Regions from separate parts of the Streptomyces sp. P9-2B-2 genome, predicted to be linked through region 1. Evidence: riboswitches for the same ligand, from Rfam matches in the RefSeq annotation. Region 1 holds a riboswitch; each other region holds the start of a gene.
The links. Region 1 has a riboswitch for cobalamin ahead of QT196_RS09810 (cobalamin biosynthesis protein). Riboswitches for the same ligand answer to the same signal wherever they lie in the genome.
Positions count from the first base shown of each region.

Region 1 (5,483 bases):
TCGGGCTGGGGTCCGGGCCGGTAGAGGGGGTCGATGCCCTTGTCGTCCGGCCCGTCCTTGCCGGTGCCGTGGGCCTCGCCCTGCCAGCGGCCGGCGGCGGCGAAGCCCTGGTCGACCTGGTCCTTGGCGGCGGAGTAGACGGTGATCTGGGCGCGCCGGCAGCCGTCGGGGAGGTCGCCCTCGCCGTTGAGGGGCCGGGTGTTGGCGGCGGACATCTCGTAGTCGAAGGCCGCCTGGCGCAGCGCGGGTTCGGCCTCGGGGGCGGTGAGCAGCCGCAGTTCGAGGGCGGGCGGGCAGGCAACGGCCGCGCCCGGGAGGTTCAGCAGGACGACGCCCGCGGTGGCCGGTACGGCGATGATCGCCAGCACCATCAGGATCCGGAACCAGTGCCGGAAGGAGGTGTTCAGCCGGCGCCGTAAGCGGATCCGCAGCGGGGTGGGCGGCCGGATGCCGGGGGTGGCGAAGGACAGGATGACGTCGTCGACGGTGTTCTGCTTGGCCGAGCGGGGCTCCCAGACGTCGCCCATCGGGGTCCGCTCACCGGCCAGTTGGTCCCGCAGCTCGCGGACGAGGTCCTCGAAGGTGACGAACCGTTTGCCGGGGATGCCCTGTTCGAGGATCTGCCGCAGGGCGCGGGTGAAGACACTGCCGCCGGTGGGCTCCTCGCCGCTGAAGATCCGGCGGTTGGGCTGTGCGGCCATCAGCAGCGAGGTGGGGGCGCGGCAGGCGTGGAAGGCCTCCCCGGCGTTGCCGGCGTAACAGCACTCCAGGACGATCACGATCCGGTCGGCCCGCGCGTTGTCCAGGTAGGACAGCACCGTGTCCTGCCAGGAGACGGTTTTGTGCCGCCGTTCCGAGGCACCGACCATGAGCTGGAGATTGCCGCCGTCCCGTCCCACCCGGCCGTGGCCGGAGAAGTACACCAGCAGCAGCCCGCGGGCCTCCTGGGTGACGGTGTCCAGGGCCTGTTCGACCTCCCAGGGCTCCTGGGGCCGGCAGATGACGACCTCGCCCTTGGTGAAGAGGTCGGTGCCGGGGGCGAGCAGGACGCGTTCCAGTTCCCCGGGGTTGTCCCGCACCGCGGGCAGCGGCCGCAGATGCCGGTAGTCGTCGACGCAGATCAGCAGCGCCCGGTTGACCTTGCCCCGTGCGTCGTATTCGGACATCCGGCTCAGTCCCCGGCGGTGCTGCCGCCCCCGTTCGCCGGGCTGCCGGGATCGGGGCGTTCGGGTGCCGCGGCGCCCGGTCCCGGCTCGCCCAGTGCGCGCAGTTCGCCGTCCCCGCCGCCGACCGCCACGGCGGGCCGTTCGCCGGTGTCGCGTTCCTCCCTGCGGCGGCGCAGCCACTCGCGCAGGGCGATACCGAGGCTCTTGGTGATCTCGGCGGCGGCCGCGCCGACCACGACCAGGATCAGGTCGTCGACGCCGATGGCCATGTCGCCGGGGCCGTCGTCGCGCTCCGCCGCCGGCCGCAGTTCCCAGTCGTGCGACCGCCGGTTCAGCCAGGGCTCACGCTCCAGCCATGCCTTGAGGTCCTCGACGTCCTGGTCAGGATTGTTCGTGCCCGTGATCCTGATACGGATCTCATGTCGGTCAGCGCGCTGCGGCATCCCCCGGCCCCCTTCCGGCGGCCCCTTCGCCGCCGTGCACCAGATAGTGACGCGGGATCAGGTGCGCGGGCAACCGTCCGTGACTCCTCAGCCACGCTGTGGCGTGCACCACAGCGCCTGCCACAGGGCAGCGTCGCAGGTCAAGGGTGAGTTGACGGCGTTCGCGGGGCGTGGTGGACTGCCGGAGCCATTCGGCGACAGCAGAGGAAGTCCGGTGCGAATCCGGCGCGGTCCCGCCACTGTCACCGGGGAGCGTTCCTCCAGCGAAGGCCACGGTCCGCCTCGCATACGTCGGATGACGTACGCGGGACTGGAAGGCCGGAGGACACGCCGATCCGGGAGCCAGGAGACTCTGGTCGCCGTCACGTCGAGCCAGGGCGCGGACCCTGAGTGAGGACATACCGCCATGCCCGGCCGCCCCTTGAGATCTCCACTGCCCGCTGCCACAGGGCTCCTTCGGGGCCGGGCAGGACGTCACGGACGCGCCCGCACGGCGGTCTGACCCGATGCGCGGCGAACACGCGGGATATGTGTACGGCGCGGCCCTCGGCTTTCTCGGCGACCTGATCGCGGCGGATCCGCGGCGCGGCCATCCGGTGGCCGCGTTCGGCCGGGCCGCGGGTGCCGTCGAGCGCCGGCTGTGGCGCGACCACCGCGGTTACGGGGCGGCGCATGCCGTGCTGTGTGCGGGCGGGGCCGCCGCCGGTGCCGCGCTGCTGCAGCGCGCCGTGCGGGGCGGCGCTCCCGCTGGCCCGCTGTCGCTCCGTGGTGGCGCCGGAATCGCGCTGACCGCGGCGACGGTCTGGGCCGTATTGGGCGGCACCTCGCTGGGCCGGGAGGCGCGGGCCGTCGGCGGGGCGCTGACGGCGGGTGATCTGGACGTGGCACGGGAGCGGCTGCCGCATCTGTGCGGGCGGGATCCGCAGGCGCTGGACGGGCCGCAGATGGCCCGTGCGGTGGTGGAGTCGGTCGCCGAGAACACCTCCGACGCGGTGGTCGGCGCCCTGGTATGGGGCGCGTTGGGCGGAGTGCCCGGTCTGGTGGCGTTCCGCGCGGTGAACACCCTCGACGCGATGGTGGGGCACAAGTCGCCGCGCTACCGCCGCTTCGGCTGGGCAGCGGCCCGGCTCGACGATCTCGCCGGCTGGCCCGGCTCCCGGCTGACCGCCGCGCTGACCGTGCTCGCGGGCCCCGACCGGCGCGGTGCGCTGCGGGCCTGGCGGGCGGACGGCGGTGCGCATCCGAGCCCCAACGCGGGCCCGGTGGAGGCGTCGTTCGCGGGTGCGTTGGGCGTACGGCTCGGCGGCAGGCTGGCGTACGGCGGGCGGGTGGAGGACCGTCCGGTGCTCAACGGCGCGGCGCCGCCGGTGGCGGTGCCGGACATCGAACGGGCGGTACGGCTCTCCCGCCGGGTGAACGTGCTGGCACTGGTGACGACGGTGGCGGCGCGGGCGGCGGTCGGCGCTGCGCGGACGGCGGTGGCTCGGAGGGCGGTGGCTGCGGCGGCTCGGGGGGCCGGGGGGCGCGGGCGTGTGGTGGGTTCGGTCCGCGGGCGTGAGGCGGGGCCGGTATGAGGCCGTCCGTTTTTTCCCCGCCGCCCACCCCCCTTCGGGGGGTGGGCGGGTGTAGTGACCCGGAGCGGGTGGCCGGGTGCAGTGACCCGAAGCGCAGGAGGAGGACCCGGTGAACGGGCGGTTGAAGGCAGCCGGCGGGGCGGTCGGTGGTGGCCTGTTGGTGGCCGGGACGACGTCCGACGCCGGTAAGAGCGTGGTGACGGCGGGGATCTGCCGCTGGCTGGTCCGGCAGGGTGTCCGGGTGGCGCCCTTCAAGGCACAGAACATGTCGCTGAATTCGTTCGTCACGCGCGAGGGCGCGGAGATCGGACGGGCCCAGGCGATGCAGGCCGCCGCGGCGCGGGTGGAGCCGACCGCGCTGATGAACCCCGTCCTGCTCAAGCCGGGCAGCGACCGCAGCAGCCAGGTGGTGCTGCTGGGGAAGCCGGTGGGCGAGCTCAGCGCCCGGGGGTACTTCGGGGGGACGTCCCAGGGGGAGGCGCAGTACGCGGGCCGCCGGGAGCAGTTGCTCGGGACGGTGACCGACTGCCTCCAGGAGCTGCGGCGTACCCATGACGCGGTGATCTGCGAGGGCGCGGGCAGTCCCGCCGAGATCAATCTGCGGCGTACCGACATCGTGAACATGGGCCTCGCACGGGCCGCCCGTATTCCGGCGGTGGTGGTCGGTGACATCGACCGCGGCGGGGTGTTCGCCTCGTTCTTCGGCACCACCGCGCTGCTGTCCAAGGAGGACCAGGCGCTGGTCGCGGGGTACATGGTCAACAAGTTCCGGGGCGATGTGACGCTGCTGGAGCCGGGCCTGGAGATGCTGCGCGGCCTCACGGGGCGGCAGACGCTGGGCGTGCTGCCCTTCGCGCACGGGCTCGGCATCGACGAGGAGGACGGCCTGCGGGTGTCGCTGCGCGGCGCGGTGCGCGAGAGCGTGGTGGCACCGCCTCACGGGGCGGACGTGCTGCGGGTGGCGGTCTGTGCCGTGCCGCTGATGTCGAACTTCACGGACGTGGACGCGCTGGCCGCCGAACCCGGCGTGGTGGTGCGGTTCGTGGACCGGCCCGAGGAGCTGGCCGACGCCGACCTGGTGGTGCTGCCGGGGACCCGGGGCACCGTACGGGCGCTGGCGTGGCTGCGGGAGCGCGGCCTGGCGGACGCGATCGCCCGGCGGGCCGCCGAGGGGCGCCCGGTGCTGGGCATCTGCGGCGGCTTCCAGATGCTGGGCGAGCGCATCGAGGACGAGGTCGAGTCGAAGGCGGGCGTGGTCGACGGGCTGGGGCTGCTGCCCGTACGGGTGCGGTTCGCGGCGGAGAAGACGCTCGCGCGGCCGGCCGGCGAGGCGCTGGGCGAGCCGGTGGAGGGGTACGAGATCCACCACGGGGTCGCCGAAGTGACCGGCGGGGAGGAAGAGTTCTTGGACGGCTGCCGGGCCGGCTCCGTATGGGGCACGCACTGGCACGGCTCCCTGGAGAGCGACGGCTTCCGCCGGGCCTTCCTGCGGCGGGTCGCGGCGGACGCGGGCCGGGCGTTCGTCCCGGCGCCCGACACCCGTTTCGGTGTGCTGCGCGAGGAGCAGCTGGACCGGCTGGGCGATCTGATCGAGGAGCACGCGGACACCGCCGCGCTGCTGCGGCTGCTGGAGGAAGGGGTGCCGGAGGGACTGCCGTTCGTGCCTCCGGGGGCGCCATGAGGGGTACGCACACGACGAATCCGGAGTTCGACGGCGACATGGAGGACGACACAGCATGACGACCGCGCACAACACCACCCCGCAGTACCCCTTCACCGCGGTGGTCGGGATGGACGATCTGCGGCTCGCGCTGCTGCTGAACGCGGTGAGCCCCGCGGTGGGCGGCGTGCTGGTCCGCGGCGAGAAGGGCACCGCCAAGAGCACCGCAGTCCGGGCGCTGTCGGCGCTGATGCCGGCGGTGGACGTGGTCGGCGGCTGCCGCTTCGCCTGCGCGCCGGACGCGCCCGACCCCGGCTGCCCCGACGGGCCGCACGAGACCGGCGCCGTCGAGGAGCGCCCGACGCGGATGGTCGAACTCCCCGTCGGCGCCTCCGAGGACCGGCTGGTCGGCGCGCTGGACATCGAGCGGGCACTGTCGGAGGGCGTGAAGGCCTTCGAGCCGGGCCTGCTGGCGGACGCGCACCGCGGCATCCTGTACGTCGACGAGGTCAATCTGCTCCATGACCACCTCGTGGACCTGCTGCTGGACGCGGCCGCCATGGGTGCCTCGTACGTGGAGCGCGAGGGGGTCTCCGTACGTCACGCGGCCCGTTTCCTGCTCGTCGGGACGATGAACCCC
Region 1 covers NZ_CP129126.1:2,255,393-2,260,875, forward strand. The annotation lists gene QT196_RS09800 (caspase family protein) at 1-1,166, opposite strand, end outside; gene QT196_RS09805 (hypothetical protein) at 1,172-1,609, opposite strand; cobalamin riboswitch at 1,812-1,962, shown strand; gene QT196_RS09810 (cobalamin biosynthesis protein) at 2,116-3,183, shown strand; gene QT196_RS09815 (cobyric acid synthase) at 3,293-4,864, shown strand; gene QT196_RS09820 (putative cobaltochelatase) at 4,920-5,483, shown strand, end outside.

Region 2 (5,483 bases), 1.8 Mb from region 1:
CATCAGATCGACCGCACCCGGGAGGACGTCGAGGTTTCGGCCGACGTGCTCCTCGCCGTGCGGCGCACCGCGGGACCGCCCACCGCGGACGGGGTGCGCGCCAACATCGCGGTCGCCCTGCGCTACTTCGACGCCTGGCTGCGCGGCACCGGCGCCGTGGCGCTCGACGGGCTCATGGAGGACGCGGCGGCCGCCGAGATCGCCCGGGCGCAGATCTGGCAGTGGCTGCGCCACGGCGTCGTCGACCGGGACACCGTGCTCGGCCTCCTTGACGAGGAGATCGCCCGCCTGGGAGCCGAGTACCCCTGGGCACGGACCGAAGAGGTGCGGGAAATCTTCGAACGGAACGGGCTGGCAAGGGAGTTGCCCGCTTTCTTCACCCCGGACGCCTACGCCCGTCACCTCGTGCAGCGGGCCGAGGTCACGGCATGAGCGCCGCACCGAACCCCGCGATCCGGCGGGTCGGAGTCGTCGGCGGCGGCCAGATGGGGGCGGGGATCGCCGAGGTGTGTGCCCGCGCCGGCCTCGACACCGTGCTCTGTGAGGCGGATGCGACCGCGGCCCGCGCCGCCCGCGAGCGGCTGGCCATTTCGCTCGAACGCGCCGTCCAGCGCGGCAAGCTGGACCGCATCTCGGCCGAGGACACCCTCACCCGGACGGTCTTCACCGGCAGCCTTGACGACCTCGCCGACCGGCAGCTCGTCATCGAGGCCATCGTCGAGAACACCGAGGCCAAGACCGACGTCTTCACCGCACTCGACAAGATCGTCGAGGATGAGGAGGCGATCCTGGCGACGAACACCTCGGCCATCCCCGTCATGCGGCTGGGCATGGCCACCCGCCGCGCGGACCGCGTCCTGGGGCTGCACTTCTTCAACCCGGTCCCGGTGCTGCCGCTGGTCGAGGTCGTCACCTCCCTGCACACCGCACCGGCGACGGTCGCCGCCGCCGAGGAGTTCGTCACCGGCACTCTGGCCAAGACGGTCGTCCGGTCCCAGGACCGGGCCGGGTTCGTCGTCAACGCCCTGCTCGTGCCGTACCTCCTCGCCGCCATCCGAATGGCCGAGTCCGGCTTCGCCACCGCCGCCGATGTGGACGCGGGCATGGAGCTGGGCTGCGCCCACCCGATGGGCCCGCTCAAGCTCGCCGATCTGATCGGGCTGGACACCGTGGCCTCCATCGCGCAGTCCCTCTACGACGAGTTCAAGGAACCCCTCTACGCACCGCCGCCGCTGCTGCAACGCATGGTGGAGGCCGGGCTGCTGGGCCGTAAGACGGGGCGCGGGTTCCACACCTACGACCAGGGCTGAGGGTCCTGGGTCGCCGCCGGGTTGAGGGACCCGGGCGGTGTGCGGAGCGGAGCGCGGAACGGATGACTGAGGCCGTTCCGCGCCCTGCCGCGTCCCAAACCGCGCCCCGCCGGTGTCTCATCTCACAGTCCGGCATGTGAGCAGAGGTGTGCGATAGGGGGCCCGCGTCCTACGCTGGCCGGGCAACAGGTTCGCCCCGTCCGCCAGACGGGCCGCGTCGTAAGAGGGAACCCGGTGAGAATCCGGGACTGCCCCGCAGCGGTAAGTGGGAACGACCGCCGTCATACGCACTGAATCCGGGCCGCGGATTCGGGAAGCGACGGCCAGTAGATGCCCGCCGGAGGATTCCGGCAGGCGTGCCCGCGAGTCCGAAGACCTGCCCGTTGCCCGTGCACGCCCATGCGTGGACGGATATCCCGGTGACCTCGAGGGCGGGTCGGCGTACATACCAGGCGGACACGTGCGTCGCGAACGCACCGTGGTTCCGTCGGGTTCGTCATCCCTTCGCGCTTCTCGTTCCGTCCCGGGACTTCAAGAGACATATCCGCGAAGGAGAGTTCCGTGACAGCTAAGCCCGCAGCCGCGGCAGCACGGGCCACCGTGTACGGCTACCCCCGCCAGGGACAGCACCGGGAACTGAAGAAGGCCATCGAGGGGTACTGGAAGGGCCGCGTCGCCGCGGACACCTTGCTGGAGACCGCGAAGGACCTGCGCCGTTCGAACTGGCAGCAACTGGCCGACGCCGGCATCCATGAGGTGCCCACCGGTGACTTCTCGTACTACGACCATGTGCTGGACACCAGCGTCATGGTCGGTGCCGTCCCGGACCGTCACCGGGACGCCGTCGCGGCCGACGCCCTCGACGGCTACTTCGCGATGGCGCGCGGCACCCAGGACGTGGCGCCGCTGGAAATGACCAAGTGGTTTGACACCAACTACCACTACCTGGTGCCCGAGTTGGGCCCGGACACCGTCTTCAGCGCCGACTCCGGCAAGCAGGTGGCCGAGCTGAAGGAGGCCCTCGCACTCGGCCTCGCTGCCCGGCCGGTGCTCGTCGGGCCGGTCACCTATCTGCTGCTGTCGAAGCCCGCTCCCGGTGTCGCCGCGGACTTCGAGCCGCTGACCCTGCTCGACCGGCTGCTGCCGGTCTACGCCAAGGTCCTGGCCGATCTGCGGGCCGCCGGTGCCGAGTGGGTGCAGCTCGACGAGCCCGCCCTCGTCCAGGACCGCACGCCGGCCGAGCTGAACGCCGCCGCGCGCGCCTACCGCGATCTGGGCACCCTCACCGACCGCCCGAAGCTCCTGGTCGCCTCGTACTTCGACCGGCTCGGCGACGCCCTGCCCGTCCTGGCCAAGGCTCCGGTGGACGGTCTGGCGCTCGACTTCACCGACGCGGCCGCGGCCAACCTCGACGCGCTGGCGGCCGTCGGCGGACTCCCGGGTAAGCGCCTGGTGGCGGGCGTGGTCAACGGCCGCAACATCTGGATCAACGATCTGGAGAACTCGCTGGCCACCCTCGGCACCCTGCTCGGCCTCGCCGACCGGGTCGATGTGGCCGCGTCCTGCTCGCTGCTGCATGTGCCGCTGGACGCCGCGGTCGAGCGCGAGATCGACCCGCAGATCGCCCGCTGGCTGGCCTTCGCCAAGCAGAAGACCGCGGAGCTGGTGACCCTGGCACGGGGACTGGCGCAGGGCACCGACACCGTCGCCGCCGAACTCGCCGCGAACCGCGCCGATCTGGCCTCCCGGGCCACGTCCGCCCTCACCCACGCCCCGGCCGTACGCGCCCGGGCGGCGGCCGTCACCGACGCCGACGGCCGCCGCTCACAGCCGTACGCCGAGCGCGCCGCCGCCCAGCGCGCCCACCTCGGGCTGCCGCTGCTGCCGACCACGACCATCGGCTCGTTCCCGCAGACCGCCGAGCTGCGCACGGCCCGCGCCGATCTGCGGACCGGACGGATCGACACCGCCGGCTACGAGGAGCGCATCAGGACGGAGATCCGCGACGTCCTCGCCTTCCAGGAGAAGGCCGGAATCGATGTCCTCGTGCACGGCGAGCCCGAGCGCAACGACATGGTGCAGTACTTCGCCGAGCAGCTCACCGGCTACCTCGCCACCCAGCACGGCTGGGTGCAGTCCTACGGCACCCGCTATGTCCGCCCGCCGGTCCTGGCCGGGGACATCTCCCGCCCCGAACCGATGACGGTCCGCTGGACCCGGTACGCCCAGTCGCACACCGACCGCCCGGTCAAGGGCATGCTCACCGGCCCGGTCACCATGCTCGCCTGGTCCTTCGTCCGCGACGACCAGCCGCTCGGGGACACCGCCCGCCAGGTGGCACTCGCCCTGCGCGACGAGGTCAATGACCTGGAGGCAGCCGGCACCTCGGTCATCCAGGTCGACGAGCCCGCCCTGCGCGAGACGCTGCCGCTGCGCGCGGCCGACCACACCGCGTACCTGGCCTGGGCCACCGAGGCGTTCCGCCTCTCCACCAGCGGGGTTCAGGACCGCACCCAGATCCACACCCACATGTGCTACGCCGAGTTCGGCGACATCGTGCAGGCCATCGACGACCTCGACGCGGACGTCATCAGCCTGGAGGCCGCCCGCTCCCATATGCAGGTAGCCCGCGAGCTCGCCGCCCACGGCTACCCGCGCGAGGCCGGCCCCGGTGTCTACGACATCCACTCCCCGCGCGTCCCGAGCGCCGACGAGGCAGCGGCCCTGCTGCGCAAGGGACTTGAGGCCATCCCCGCCGAGCGTCTCTGGGTCAACCCGGACTGCGGCCTGAAGACCCGCGGCTGGCCGGAGACCCGCGCCTCACTGGAGAACCTGGTCACCGCCGCCCGTACCGTGCGAACGGAGCTCTCCGGCTCCTGATTCCGTCGACGGCCGGGAGGACGCAGCCGCGCCCTCCCGGCCGTCGGGACATGTCCACCGAGGGATGGTGCCCGAGAACCCCGGCGCAGGCCGCGTGGCGACAGTGCTGCTTCCAACCGAGGGCCGATACTCAGGCGAGCAACGCGAGACAACCTGGTCGGCGGGCCTTCTGTTGCCACCAGTGGCGGGGACCATCCACCCGGACGGAGAGGACGTGACGTGAGCGTGCAACGGGTGGGCATCGTCGTCCACGGAGGACGTCCCCGTGCCCTGGAGGCTGCCGACGTCGTCCGGCGATGGTGCGAACGCCGGGATGTCGGTTGCGTCGCCATCGATGTGTGGAGTCAGGACGGAGAACGACAGGACGCGCGGGAGGAGGTCGACGCGGCCGGCAGCCCCGACCTGATCGTCACGCTCGGAGGAGACGGCACCTTCCTCCGCGGAGCACGTCTGGCCGCACAGAACAACGCCCTTGTCCTGGGAGTTGACCTGGGCACCCTCGGCTTCCTGACCGAGGTCCCGGCCGACCACGTCGAGTACGCGCTGGACACCATCCATCGCAGCCAGGTGGATATCGAGACCCGTCTGATGCTGACGATGCGGGCGTCCTGTCCGCTGAAAATCCCCGAAGGGCTGGAGACCCTGCTGCGCTACGGCCGCGGTCCCGCGCTGCCGCCTCCGCCGGTGCGCCCCGAGTGCGCTGCCGCCCTGGACTGGGGGGTGGCTCTGAACGTGACCGCCCTCAATGACATCGTCCTGGAGAAACTGGCACGCGACCGGCAGGTCTCCCTCGGCGTGTACCTCGCGGGCCGACTGCTCGCCTCCTACTCCGCCGACGCCGTCCTGGTCGCCACCCCCACGGGGTCCACCGCCTACAGCTTCGCCGCCGGCGGACCCGTCATCTCCCCCGGAGCTGACGCCATCGTCTTCACCCCGGTGGCTCCGCACATGACCTTCAACCGCTCGGTGGTCGCCGCGCCCCACGAACCCGTCGCCCTGCGCGTCCTGGGCCACTCCGGCCGGGCCGCGGTGAGCGTCGACGGCCAGTTGCGTGGTGTGCTGGACCCGGGAGACTGGATCGGTGTCTACGCGGCTCCGCAGCGCCTGCGCGTCGCGCGGCTGGGACCGACCGACTTCTACGGCCGGCTGCGTGAGCGCATGCGCCTGACCGACGCCCCCGCGACAGCCGACGCCGGCATCGCCCCCATGTGGCCCCACACCAGCCCGGTCCCCGACGACCTCGCACATCTGCGCCTGCCACCCGCACCATCAGACACCGGCTGAACCGAACCC
Region 2 covers NZ_CP129126.1:498,683-504,165, forward strand. The annotation lists gene aceB (malate synthase A) at 1-432, shown strand, start outside; gene QT196_RS02300 (3-hydroxybutyryl-CoA dehydrogenase) at 429-1,310, shown strand; cobalamin riboswitch at 1,481-1,709, shown strand; gene metE (5-methyltetrahydropteroyltriglutamate--homocysteine S-methyltransferase) at 1,872-4,190, shown strand; gene QT196_RS02310 (NAD(+)/NADH kinase) at 4,410-5,474, shown strand.
Region 2: another riboswitch for cobalamin. It lies ahead of metE (5-methyltetrahydropteroyltriglutamate--homocysteine S-methyltransferase); the one in region 1 lies ahead of QT196_RS09810 (cobalamin biosynthesis protein).

Region 3 (5,483 bases), 600 kb from region 1:
TGACCGCCGGCGAACACGCACTGCTGGACGCCCTGCGCACCGAAGGCCCCCGCACCGTCCCGCAGTTGGCGCGTTCGATGGGGCTCGACCGCCAACCGGTGCAGCGCTGGGTGAACCACGCCGCGGAGCTGGGCCTGGTCGTCACGGCCCCGAACCCCGCCCACCGTCGCTCCCCCCTGATCCGACTCACGAACGAAGGCACGGCGGCGATACGCGGGGTCCAGCAGTTCGAGGCGACGGAGCTGCGACAGCGGCTCGCCGACCTGCCCGCCGAGGACGTCCGCACCACGCTGCACGTACTCGACCGACTCGGCGAGGAATTCCGGCACCTGGCGAACGGCTCGCGCGTTCAACGGGAGGAAACCGACAGTCAGGGCAGTCGGGACAGTCGTCGCAGTGAAGGCAGTAACAGCAGCAACCGCAATAACGGCAGCCCTGAAGGCCACGACGACAGACCCGCCCCGCCCCCTCTCATGCACAAAGGACGGTCAGGAGAATGACCCAGAGAATCACCGCCTGGTCCGAGATCGACAACGGCATCGTGCCGGTCGACGAGGGCGAGCTGTTCTACGAGACGGCCGGCTCGGGCCCCGCGGTGGTGCTGCTGCACGGCGGCATGCTCGACCAGCACATGTGGGACGAGCAGTTCACCTGGCTGGTCAACTCCGGCCTGCGCGCGATCCGTTACGACGCCCGAGGCCATGGCCTGTCCTCCACCGTGACCGGCGACTTCGCCCACCACGACGACCTGTGTGCCCTGCTCGACGCACTCGATGTCCCCAGCGCCGTCCTCGTCGGCCTTTCCCACGGCGCGCGGGTCGCGCTGGACACCGCCCTCGCCCACCCCGGCCGGGTGACGGCCCTCGCGCTCGCCTCCCCGGGAATCAGCGGCCGCGCCTTCACCGACCCCTTCGTCCTGGCGCACATCAAGGAGCAGGTGGCCGCGATCGGCGCACCGGACGGCGCGGAGCGGTATGTCGAACACTTCCTGCGGATATGGGTGGACGGGCCGCATCGTGAGCCGTCCGCGGTGCACCCGGGATTCCGCGAACGGATGCGTGCCTCGGCCGAGGCCAATGTGGAGGTCCATGCCGACGGGATGGGCGCCGGCATGCCTCTCGAAGTCGGCGCCGCCGACCGCCTCGGGGAGATCCGGGTGCCGACGGTCGTATTCGACGGCGATCTCGACAGCCGGGACATCTCCGCGAACGCCCATGCGATAGCCCTGACCGTCCCGGGCGCCCGAAGGGTCCGAATACCGGGTGCGGCCCATATGGTCAACCTGGAGAACACCCCGCTCTTCGACCACGAACTGCACGCGTTCCTCTCGTCGTTGGACTACTGACTCACCGCGACCGGGCCGCCTACCGCGACCGGCCCCCTGTGACCGGCCCGCCGCGGGCCGTGCCCCCGCCGGTGGCGGAAAACCCCCACACACCTCGCGCCGCGCGGGTGGCGGCTAGAGTGGCCGGGCCGTGGTGTTCGGGAATCCGGTGACGGACCATTGAGGTCCCAGCCCGGAGCGGCCCTCGCCACTGTGATCGGGGAGTTTCCACCCCTTCCGCGGGCGCCTGGCGCGCCCGCGGCGCCACTGACCGCAGCCCGCGGCCGGGAAGGCGGGGGCGGACGCGGACACCCTCCTCCAAGCTCTAAAGGAGCAGGGTGGTACCCCCAAGCCAGGAGACCGGCCACGGCATCTCACGAACTGATCCACGAGGTGCTGGAGCGTGACCGCCCGGATGGCCCTGTCCACCGATACCCCGAACTCCCCTGCCCCCGCCACGTTCCGCTGGCGCCGGCAGGACACCGTCCGTACTGCGGGCCTGATGGCCGTCATAGCCGGGCTGCATATCGTGGCCTTCGGCGTGCTCTTCCTGCTCGTGGTCCCGAACCACTACGCCGTCGGAAGCCAGGCCTTCGGCGTCGGGCTCGGCATCACCGCGTACACCCTCGGTATGCGGCATGCCTTCGACGCCGACCACATCGCCGCGATCGACAACACCACCCGCAAGCTGATGGCCGACGGCAAGCGGCCGGTGTCGGTCGGCTTCTGGTTCGCCCTCGGCCACTCCAGCGTGGTCGTGGCGATGGCAGCCCTGGTGGCCGGCGGCGCCCAGCTCGCCGGCACACTGCTCAACGACGAGTCCCGTACGCACCAGATCCTGGGCACCGTCGGCACCACGGTCTCGGGCACGTTCCTCTACCTCATCGCCGCCCTCAACCTCATCGCGCTGGCCGGGATCTGGCGGGTCTTCCGAGGGATGCGCGACGGCCACTACGACGAGGCCGAGCTGGAGCAGCGCCTCGACGCGCGCGGCTTCATGAACCGCTTCCTCGGGCGGTTCACCCGCTCCATCTCCCGTCCCGGCCAGATGTTCCCGCTCGGCTTCCTCTTCGGGCTCGGCTTCGACACCGCGACCGAGGTGACCCTGATGGTGATGGCGGGCAGCGGTGCGGCGGCGGGCCTGCCCTGGTACGCGATCCTGTGTCTGCCGCTGCTGTTCGCTGCCGGAATGAGCCTGTTCGACACCCTGGACGGCACCTTCATGAACTTCGCCTACCAGTGGGCGTTCGCCAACCCGGTGCGCAAGGTCTACTACAACCTCACCATCACCGGTCTGTCGATCGCCGTCGCCTTCTTCATCGGCACCATCGAGCTGGTGACCGTGCTGCACGACAAGCTCGGCCTCAACGACGCGCTGACCGGCTGGATTTCCGGCCTCGACCTCGACAATGTCGGCTTCGTCATCGTCGGCCTTTTCGTGGTGGTGTGGGCCGCAGCCCTGGCGTACTGGCGTCTGGCCGGCGTCGAAAAGCGCTGGGCGGCGCGAGCCGAGCGAGCAGAGTCGCCGGAGCAGGCCGCTCCGGGTACCTGAGGAACGGCGGCCCGGTGCGGGCTCGCGCGCACCGGCCGCGCCCTCCCGGGGGCCCGAGCCGGCCCGGCGCCCTCCACCGCCCGAGCCGCCCCCGTCCCTCGCCCGCCCGAGCCGGTCCCGCGCCTCAGGTCGCTGAGCCCGCCGCGGCACCCGTCTCCCGGTCCGGCCCCCACTGCTCCAGCGCCGCCGCCAGATCGAGGGGCAGCAGCCGGTCCGGCTGGTCCGGGCCCGGCCAGTCCTCCCGCGGGACCCGCCACATCACCTCGAACTCGTTGCCGTCCGGGTCCTTGGCGTACAGCGATTTGGCGACGAGGTGATCGGTCGATCCCACCAGGGCGCCGCGCTCGACGAGCCGGGTGCGGGCCGCGACGAGTTCGCGGAGCGTGCCGACCTCCCAGGCCAGGTGGTACAGCCCGACCCGCCCGGCCTCGGGCCCGGGCGCGTCCGGGGCCACCGCGAACAGCCCCAGATCGTGATCATTGAGCGAGCCGGGAGCGCTGAGGAACGCGGCCCGCCCCGGTATCTCGACATCCACCGTCAGCCCGAGGGCCTCGGTGTAGAACGCCACCGACCGTGTCACATCGCGGACGTTGAGCACCGCGTGGTTCAGACGTCGTACGGACATGGAACCTGTTCTCCGATCTCCCGGCCGCGACACCGCCGTGGCGCCGCCGCCCTCCCCTGCTTCTGCTCTACCCCGCACACCCCGCCGCTGCCCAGGGCCTGCCGGCCGGTATCCGGTCGGCAGACGTCCCGTCCCTAGCGCACCTCCGGCGCACACGAGACGAGGCGGCCATCTCCGGGGGCTCGCCCCGGCATCACTTCCGTACCAGCAGCACCCCGCCCGCCAGCACCGCACCCAGCACCAGCGCGATCACGCCGTGGACCGTCCGATGGGAGCGCAGAACCGGCAGCAGACGGTCTACGGCGTAGCGACCGGGCCCGGTCAGCGCCAGGGCCGCCGCACCGGCGGTCAGCAGCAGCTCGTACTCCACGCCCTTGGGCACGAAGAAGCCGCCGCCCCACTTCACCGCAAGGGCATTGATCATCGTGCCGACGACCGCGGCCGCGGCCAGCGGCGTGAGCAGCCCGACCGCCAGCCCGAGCCCGCCGAGCGTCTCGCTCAGCCCGGCGACGACGGCCATCATCCGGCCCGCCGGATAGCCGCTCATCGTGAAGAACTGCCCGGTCCCGTCCAGCCCCGGCCCGCCGAACCAGCCGAACAGCTTCTGGGCGCCGTGGGCCGCCATGGTCAGTCCGAGCGCGAGGCGCAGCAGAAGGAGCCCAGTGTCGTAGCCGGCCGGAGAGGGGGCGTGGCGGGTGGGGATGTCGAGGCGGGAGGACGCGAGAGTGCCGAGGGGGGACGTCATCAGGAGCCGCTCTTTCGCAGGTCGGGACCGGCCCCGCGAGGCCGCGAACAATTACTTGAAACTTCAAGTCACTGTTCCGACGATACACAGCACCCCCACGGCGAACAACAGCGCCTGCGGCGGGCCTGAGGCCCTCACCTCCCGCCCGCCGCACGTCCTCCCTGCTCAGAGCGGGAGGGGCGGATCCGGTGCGGCTGTCGAGGACGGCCCGAGGAAGGCGGCGATCGCCGGGCCGAAGTACGACCGCGCCACCGCGGGCCGCGGATTGACGGCGGTGGCCGTCCGCTGCGGCCCCAGCACGGCGCCGACCGCCAGCTTGGCGGCGTGGATCGCCGCCGGCGGCTGCTCGGCGATGGCAGCGGTGAGCCGGCCGGTGCGGTCGGTGAGTTGCGCCTCGGGCACCTGGTGATCGGCCAGTCCGAGCGCCACCGCCGTGCGGGCGTCGACCAGCCGGCCGGTGTAGAGCAACTCCCGGGCCACGGACGGTCCGGCCAGGGCCACCATGCGGGCGGCGAAGGCGGGGCTGGCGAGGATGCCGAGCCGGGCGATCGGCATCCCGATCCGGGCGGAATCCGCCATCAGCCGCAGGTCGCAGGCGAGGGCGAGCTGGCATCCCGCTCCGGCGGCGACCCCGCGGATCTCGGCGATCACCGGGACGGGGCAGTTCTCGATCGCGGAGAACGCCTCTTCCATGTGCGCGAAGGACTCCTCGACGTAGCCGGGTTCCGCGTCCACCCAGTCGGTCATGTCGGAGCCCGCGCAGAACGTGTCCCCGTGCCCGCGGATCACCAGCACCCGCAGCGACCGGCAGGCGCCGAGTTCCCCGACCTGCCGGGCCAGCCGCGCCCAGGCCTCGCCGGGGAGGGCGTTGCGCCGGCTGCCGTCACCGATCCGGATCTCGGCGACCGCCCCGGACCGGACCGTCGCGATGCTGACGTCGGGGGCGGGTACGGCGGTCATTTCGCGGCCTTTCGCGCACACAGGTCGGACCACTTCTGCGGGTCGACACCCATGGCGGTCAGCACCTGTGCGGTGTGCTCCCCGTGCCGCGGTGGCGGTGTGCGCACGGTCGCGGGGTGGTCGGACAGCTTGATGGGCGAGGCGAGGGTGCGCAGGGTGCCGGCGTCGGGGTGGTCGAGTTCGGTGACCATGCCGCGCGCGACGACCTGGGGGTGCCGCAGGGCCTCGTCGACGGTGTTGATCGGCCCGACGGGTATCTCCGCCTCGGTCAGCAGCA
Region 3 covers NZ_CP129126.1:2,851,211-2,856,693, forward strand. The annotation lists gene QT196_RS12430 (MarR family transcriptional regulator) at 1-500, shown strand, start outside; gene QT196_RS12435 (alpha/beta hydrolase) at 497-1,345, shown strand; cobalamin riboswitch at 1,460-1,708, shown strand; gene QT196_RS12440 (HoxN/HupN/NixA family nickel/cobalt transporter) at 1,728-2,876, shown strand; gene QT196_RS12445 (VOC family protein) at 3,001-3,501, opposite strand; gene QT196_RS12450 (DoxX family protein) at 3,695-4,246, opposite strand; gene QT196_RS12455 (enoyl-CoA hydratase/isomerase family protein) at 4,412-5,206, opposite strand; gene QT196_RS12460 (CoA transferase) at 5,203-5,483, opposite strand, start outside.
Region 3: another riboswitch for cobalamin. It lies ahead of QT196_RS12440 (HoxN/HupN/NixA family nickel/cobalt transporter); the one in region 1 lies ahead of QT196_RS09810 (cobalamin biosynthesis protein).

Region 4 (5,483 bases), 560 kb from region 1:
TGACCTGTTCGGTGTGCGGCGAGACGACCTCGATCGTGTCCCGGCCGGCCGGATCGGCCCACTCTCCGCCTATGTAGAGCTTTCCGTGCTCGACGAGGTCGCTCATCGCTGCCGCCTCCCGCGGGTCGGCCGCCTGTTCCGGCGGTCCCTGCCGGTTCACTGTCGTTGCCGGTTCGCTGACGCTGCTGGTTCGCTGTCGTTGTCGAGGTGCCTCGGGCGCACTTGTTGACGAGGCATCAGGCCACTCACCTCAGGAACTGATACCAGTTCTAGTTGGAGGAGTCCACGGCGCCGACCGAATCCCAACTCGCCCTGTCGGAAGGGGCACTTCAAGCCGCTTTGAAACCAGTTCTAGTTATAGTGAGGCCGGGTACCGGGTGTATGCCACACCGAGAGGGGACCGGGATGACCGCGCAGGTGACCGACCACAAGGGCGGGGTGTGGAGCATCGCTGTCCCCATCCCGGACAACCCGCTCGGCCACACCCTCGTCCACCTCCTGGAGACCGACCGCGGGCCGGTGCTCATCGACACCGGCTGGGACGACCCGGACTCCTGGGACACCCTCGTCGCCGGCGTCACCGCCTGCGGCTTCGCCCTCACCGACCTCCACGGCGTCCTGATCACCCACCACCACCCCGACCACCACGGCCTGTCCGCCAAGGTCCGGGAGGCCTCCGGCGCCTGGATCGCGATGCACGCCGCCGACACCGCGGTGGTCCGCCGCACCCGCGCGGCCGAACCGGGCCAGTGGCTCGACTACCTCCTCGCCAAACTCACGGCGGCGGGCGCACCGGACGACCATCTGGCGCCGCTGCGGAAGGCCCGCGCCACAGGGAACGGCCGGAAACCACCCGGCCGACGGGCCGCGCTGCCGGACCGCGGCATCGACCCCGGCGAACTGCTCGACCTGCCGGGACGCCGGGTACGCGCCATCTGGACGCCCGGCCACACCCCCGGCCATGTGTGCCTCCACCTGGAGGAGGAGCACCCCTCGGCGCGGAAGCCCGGCTTCGGCCGGCTGTTCTCCGGCGACCACCTCCTGCCCGGCATCACCCCGCACATCGGCCTGTACGAAGCTCCGGACGCGGAGGGGAGCCCGCCCGGCCCGCACGGCCCGCACGGTATGGAGAGCTCCGGGGAGGACGCCGACCCCTTGGGCGACTACCTCGACTCCCTCGAACGCGTCGGCCGGCTCGGCCCCGCCGAAGTGCTGCCCGCCCACCAGCACGCCTTCACCGACGCGGGCGGCCGGGTGCGCGACCTCATCGCCCACCACGAAGAGCGGCTGGCCCAGCTCAGGGCCCTGCTCCAGGAGCCGCGCACCGTCTGGGAGCTCGCCGTGGCCATGGAGTGGAACCGCCCGTGGGAGCAGATCCCTTACGGCTCTCGCAACATCGCCGTCTCGGAGGCCGAGGCCCATTTGCGCCGCCTGGTGAAGCAGGGGCGGGCGGAGTGGGTGCCGGGGTCGGATCCGGTGCGGTATCAGGCGGTGTGAGGGGCGGGCCTCTCGTCTTGCCGCTGTCCCGTACCCGGCTCGCGCGCCGCTCCGCCCCGGCTCGTGCCGGATTTCGTCGGCTCGTACGTGCGAGCGAGCGCCCGTCGGGTGCCGGTTAAGGTGTGCGGGACAACTTCATCCGTACCCGATCGGGGGAAGCCGGTGGAAATCCGGCGCTGACCCGCAACCGTGAGGACGGCCCGCCCGTACCGCGCCGACTGGCCGGCAGGACGGCCGTACGAGCCGGAGCACCCGAGGGGGCACGACCAAGGCTCCCGCCACCGGAACCGTCCGCCGCACGGACGGCCGGTGCGCGGCACCGTCGAGGTATACGGAGCTGAGCCCGGTGCCACCGCGTCCGCGATCCAAAGGGATCGTCGCGCGGGCGGTCGGCCGAGCGCGGCTGCGTACATCGCCGCGACCCGACCCGAGAGGCACCGACCCGATGGCTCCCATGGCTTCCATGGCTCACCAGGCCCCCCTGACGCACCCCGTCGCCTTCCTGGCACGCCGCGCCGCCACGGCGCTGGCAGCCGCGGCGGTGCTGGGCGCGGCCGCTGCCCCCGCCGCGTACGCCGACGCCGCCGCCCCGTCCGCGTCCCCCAAGAAGCTGCCGGACGGCCTGTACGGCACCAAGGACCCGCAGTACGACGGGGTGTGGCGGCAGTCGCTCGCGCTGCTGGCGCAGGACACCGTGGGGGTGCGGCCGGCCGCGTCCGGCGTGCGCTGGCTGGTCGGGCAGCAGTGCGCCGACGGCGCGTTCACCGCCTTCCGCGCCGAGCCCGGCAAGCCCTGTGACGCCAAGACCATGCGGGACACCAACCAGACGGCCGCCGCGGTGCAGGCGCTGGCCGCGCTCGGCGGGCACAGCGACACCGTGAAGAAGGCCGTCGGCTGGCTGAAGTCGGTGCAGAACGATGACGGCGGCTGGAGCTCGATGCCCGGTTCGCCCAGCGACGCCAACTCCACGTCCGTGGTCATCGGCGCACTCGCGGCGGCGGGCGAGAAGCCGCAGTCGGTGACCTCGAAGAAGGGCGACAAGACCCCGTACGACGGGCTGCTCACCTTCCAGCTGGGCTGCGACGCGAAGGAGGGCGAGCGCGGCGCGTTCACCTTCCAGCTCAAGGGCGCCGCCCCGAACGCCGACGCCACCGCGGCGGCCGCGACCGGAGCGCTCGGCAAGGGCTTCGTCGTCGCGCCCGCGGACCAGCGGGCAGACACCCTGGTCAAGCCGCTGAGCTGCAAGGACGGCGGGGACGCGAAGAAGGACGATCCGGAGCGGGCCGCGTCGGGCGGCAGCGCCTACCTCGTCGCGCAGCTCGACAAGAACGGACAGCATCTGCTCTCCGCGATGCCGGGCGCCGAGAAGCAGCCCGATGTCGGCAACACCGCCGACGCCGTGGTGGCGCTGGCGGCCGGCGGGCACGGTGCCGCTGCCGCGAAGCCGCTGAAGTGGCTGGAGAAGAACGCCACGGACTGGGCCAAGCAGAACGGGCCCGCCGCCTACGCCCAGCTGGTGCTGGCCGCGCACGCCACCGGCACCGACCCGCGTTCCTTCGGCGGCACCGACCTGGTGGCCGCGCTCAACGCCACCGGCCCCAAGCCGGCCGCCGCGGCGCAGAAGGACACCGGGGACGCCGACGACGCCGCGGGCGGTGGCGGCATCGGGGTGTGGTGGGTCATCGGCGTCGGCCTCGCCATCGGCGCCGGTATCGGGTTCCTGCTGAGCAGCCGTAAGAAGAATCAGCTCTGATGCGGCGTACCAGGATCGCCGGCGCCGTGCTGCTGGCCGGTACGGTCACCGGCCTGGCCGCCGGGCCCGCGCAGGCGCAGGAGTACCGCTACTGGTCGTTCTGGGACGGCAAGGGCGGCTCCTGGGCGTATGCCACCGAGGGGCCGGCCACCCAGCGGCCGGCCGACGGCGCGGTCGAGGGCTTCCGCTTCACCGTCGGCGCGGACTCCGCCGGGGCGGGCAAGCCGCGCCCGGCCGCCGACTTCGACGCGATCTGCCGCGACACCCCCGCCAAGGACGGCCGCAAGCGGATCGGCCTCGTGCTGGACTTCGGCACCGCGGCGGACGCGCCCGGCGGCGAGCGGCCGCCGAAGGCCAGGACGGAGTGTGCGCAGGTGCCGGAGGACGCCTCGGCGGGCGAGGCGCTGGCGGCGGTCGCCCGGCCGCTGCGCTATGACGCCAACGCCCTGCTGTGTGCCATCGGCGGCTATCCGAAGGCGGGATGCGCGGACGCGGTGAACGGGTCGAAGGACGGGGCGAAGGGGTCCGGGTCCTCCGCTGCGCCGTCCTCGGGAGCGGCGGAGGACCGTGCCGACGGGGACGACGGGGGCAGTGGAAGCGGTGACGGCGGGCCGTCCGCCGGGCTGCTCGGCGGGGCCGCGGCCGTCGTCGCCCTGGGTGCGGCGGCGGTGTGGCAGGCACGCCGCCGACGCGGATGAGCGCCCCGCAGGCGACCCGTACCACCGCGCTGCACGCCGGCGCCTGGTGGCTGTGGGCGCTGGGCCTGGCCACCGGGGCCTCCCGCACCACCGATCCGCTGCTGCTGGGGCTGCTGGTGGGGGTGGCCGGGTATGTCGTCGCGGCGCGTCGTACGGACGCGCCGTGGGCCCGCTCGTACGGTGCGTTCGTCAAGCTCGGGCTGGTCGTGATCGTCATCCGGCTGGTCTTCGCCTTCTTCCTCGGCTCGCCGATCCCCGGTACCCACACCCTCGTCACGTTGCCCGAAGTGCCGCTGCCGGACTGGGCGAAGGGCGTCCGGATCGGCGGCCGGGTCACCGCGGAGGGCATGATCTTCGCCCTGTACGACGGACTCAAACTGGCCACTCTCCTCATCTGTGTGGGCGCCGCCAATGCGCTCGCCAACCCGGCCCGGCTCCTGAAGTCCCTGCCCGGTGCGCTCTATGAGGCGGGCGTCGCGGTCGTCGTGGCGATGACCTTCGCCCCGAACCTCGTCGCCGACGTCCAGCGGCTGCGCGCCGCCCGCCGGCTGCGCGGGCGCCCCGACCGCGGCTTCAAGGCGCTCCTCCAGGTCGGACTGCCGGTGTTGGAAGGCGCGCTGGAACGCTCGGTGGCGCTGGCCGCGGCCATGGACGCGCGCGGCTACGGCCGCAGCGCCCAAGTACCGCCCGCCGTACGCCACCTCACGTCCGTGCTCACCCTCGGCGGGCTGCTCGGCGTATGCGCGGGAACCTACGGCCTGTTGGGGGACACCGGTGGCGGCTACGGGCTGCCGCTGCTGCTCGCCGGGCTGACTGCGGCGCTCGCCGGGCTGTGGCTCGGTGGCCGCCGCTCGGTGCGCAGCCGCTACCGGCCCGAGCGCTGGGGCGCCCGCGCCTGGCTGGTCGCGGGCTCCGGCATGGCCGTCGCCGCCCTGATGATCTGGGCGAACGACTATGCGCCGGCCGCGCTGCATCCGCCCGCCGTCCCGCTCACCACCCCCGTTCTCCCCCTCTGGCCGGCCGCTTCCGTTCTCGTGGGGCTGCTGCCCGCGTTCGTCGCCCCGCTCCCGTCGAGCGCGGACCGGGCCGGGTCCCGTGCGGCGTCCGGTGCGCGCCGCCGTGCCTCTGATGTCGACCCGTGTACGAAGGAGCCCACCCCGTGATCCGGTTCGAGCAGGTCTCGGTCACCTACGGCGATGCCGCTGCGCCCGCCGTCCAGGGCGTCGACCTGACCGTCCCCGAGGGCGAACTGTGTCTCCTGGTCGGCCCCTCCGGCGTCGGCAAGTCCACCGTCCTGAACGCCGTCTGCGGCCTCGTCCCGCACTTCACCGGCGGCACCCTGCACGGCCGGGTCACCGTCGACGGCCGGGACACCCGCACCCACAAACCGCGCGAACTGGCTGATGTCGTCGGCACCGTGGGCCAGGACCCACTGGCGCACTTCGTCACGGACACCGTCGAGGACGAGCTCGCCTACGGTATGGAATCGCTCGGCCTCCCCCCTGAGGTGATGCGCCGCCGTGTCGAGGAGACCC
Region 4 covers NZ_CP129126.1:2,812,529-2,818,011, forward strand. The annotation lists gene QT196_RS12250 (aldehyde dehydrogenase) at 1-106, opposite strand, end outside; gene QT196_RS12255 (MBL fold metallo-hydrolase) at 406-1,497, shown strand; cobalamin riboswitch at 1,613-1,772, shown strand; gene QT196_RS12260 (prenyltransferase/squalene oxidase repeat-containing protein) at 1,961-3,250, shown strand; gene QT196_RS12265 (SCO2322 family protein) at 3,250-3,948, shown strand; gene QT196_RS12270 (CbiQ family ECF transporter T component) at 3,945-5,111, shown strand; gene QT196_RS12275 (ABC transporter ATP-binding protein) at 5,108-5,483, shown strand, end outside.
Region 4: another riboswitch for cobalamin. It lies ahead of QT196_RS12260 (prenyltransferase/squalene oxidase repeat-containing protein); the one in region 1 lies ahead of QT196_RS09810 (cobalamin biosynthesis protein).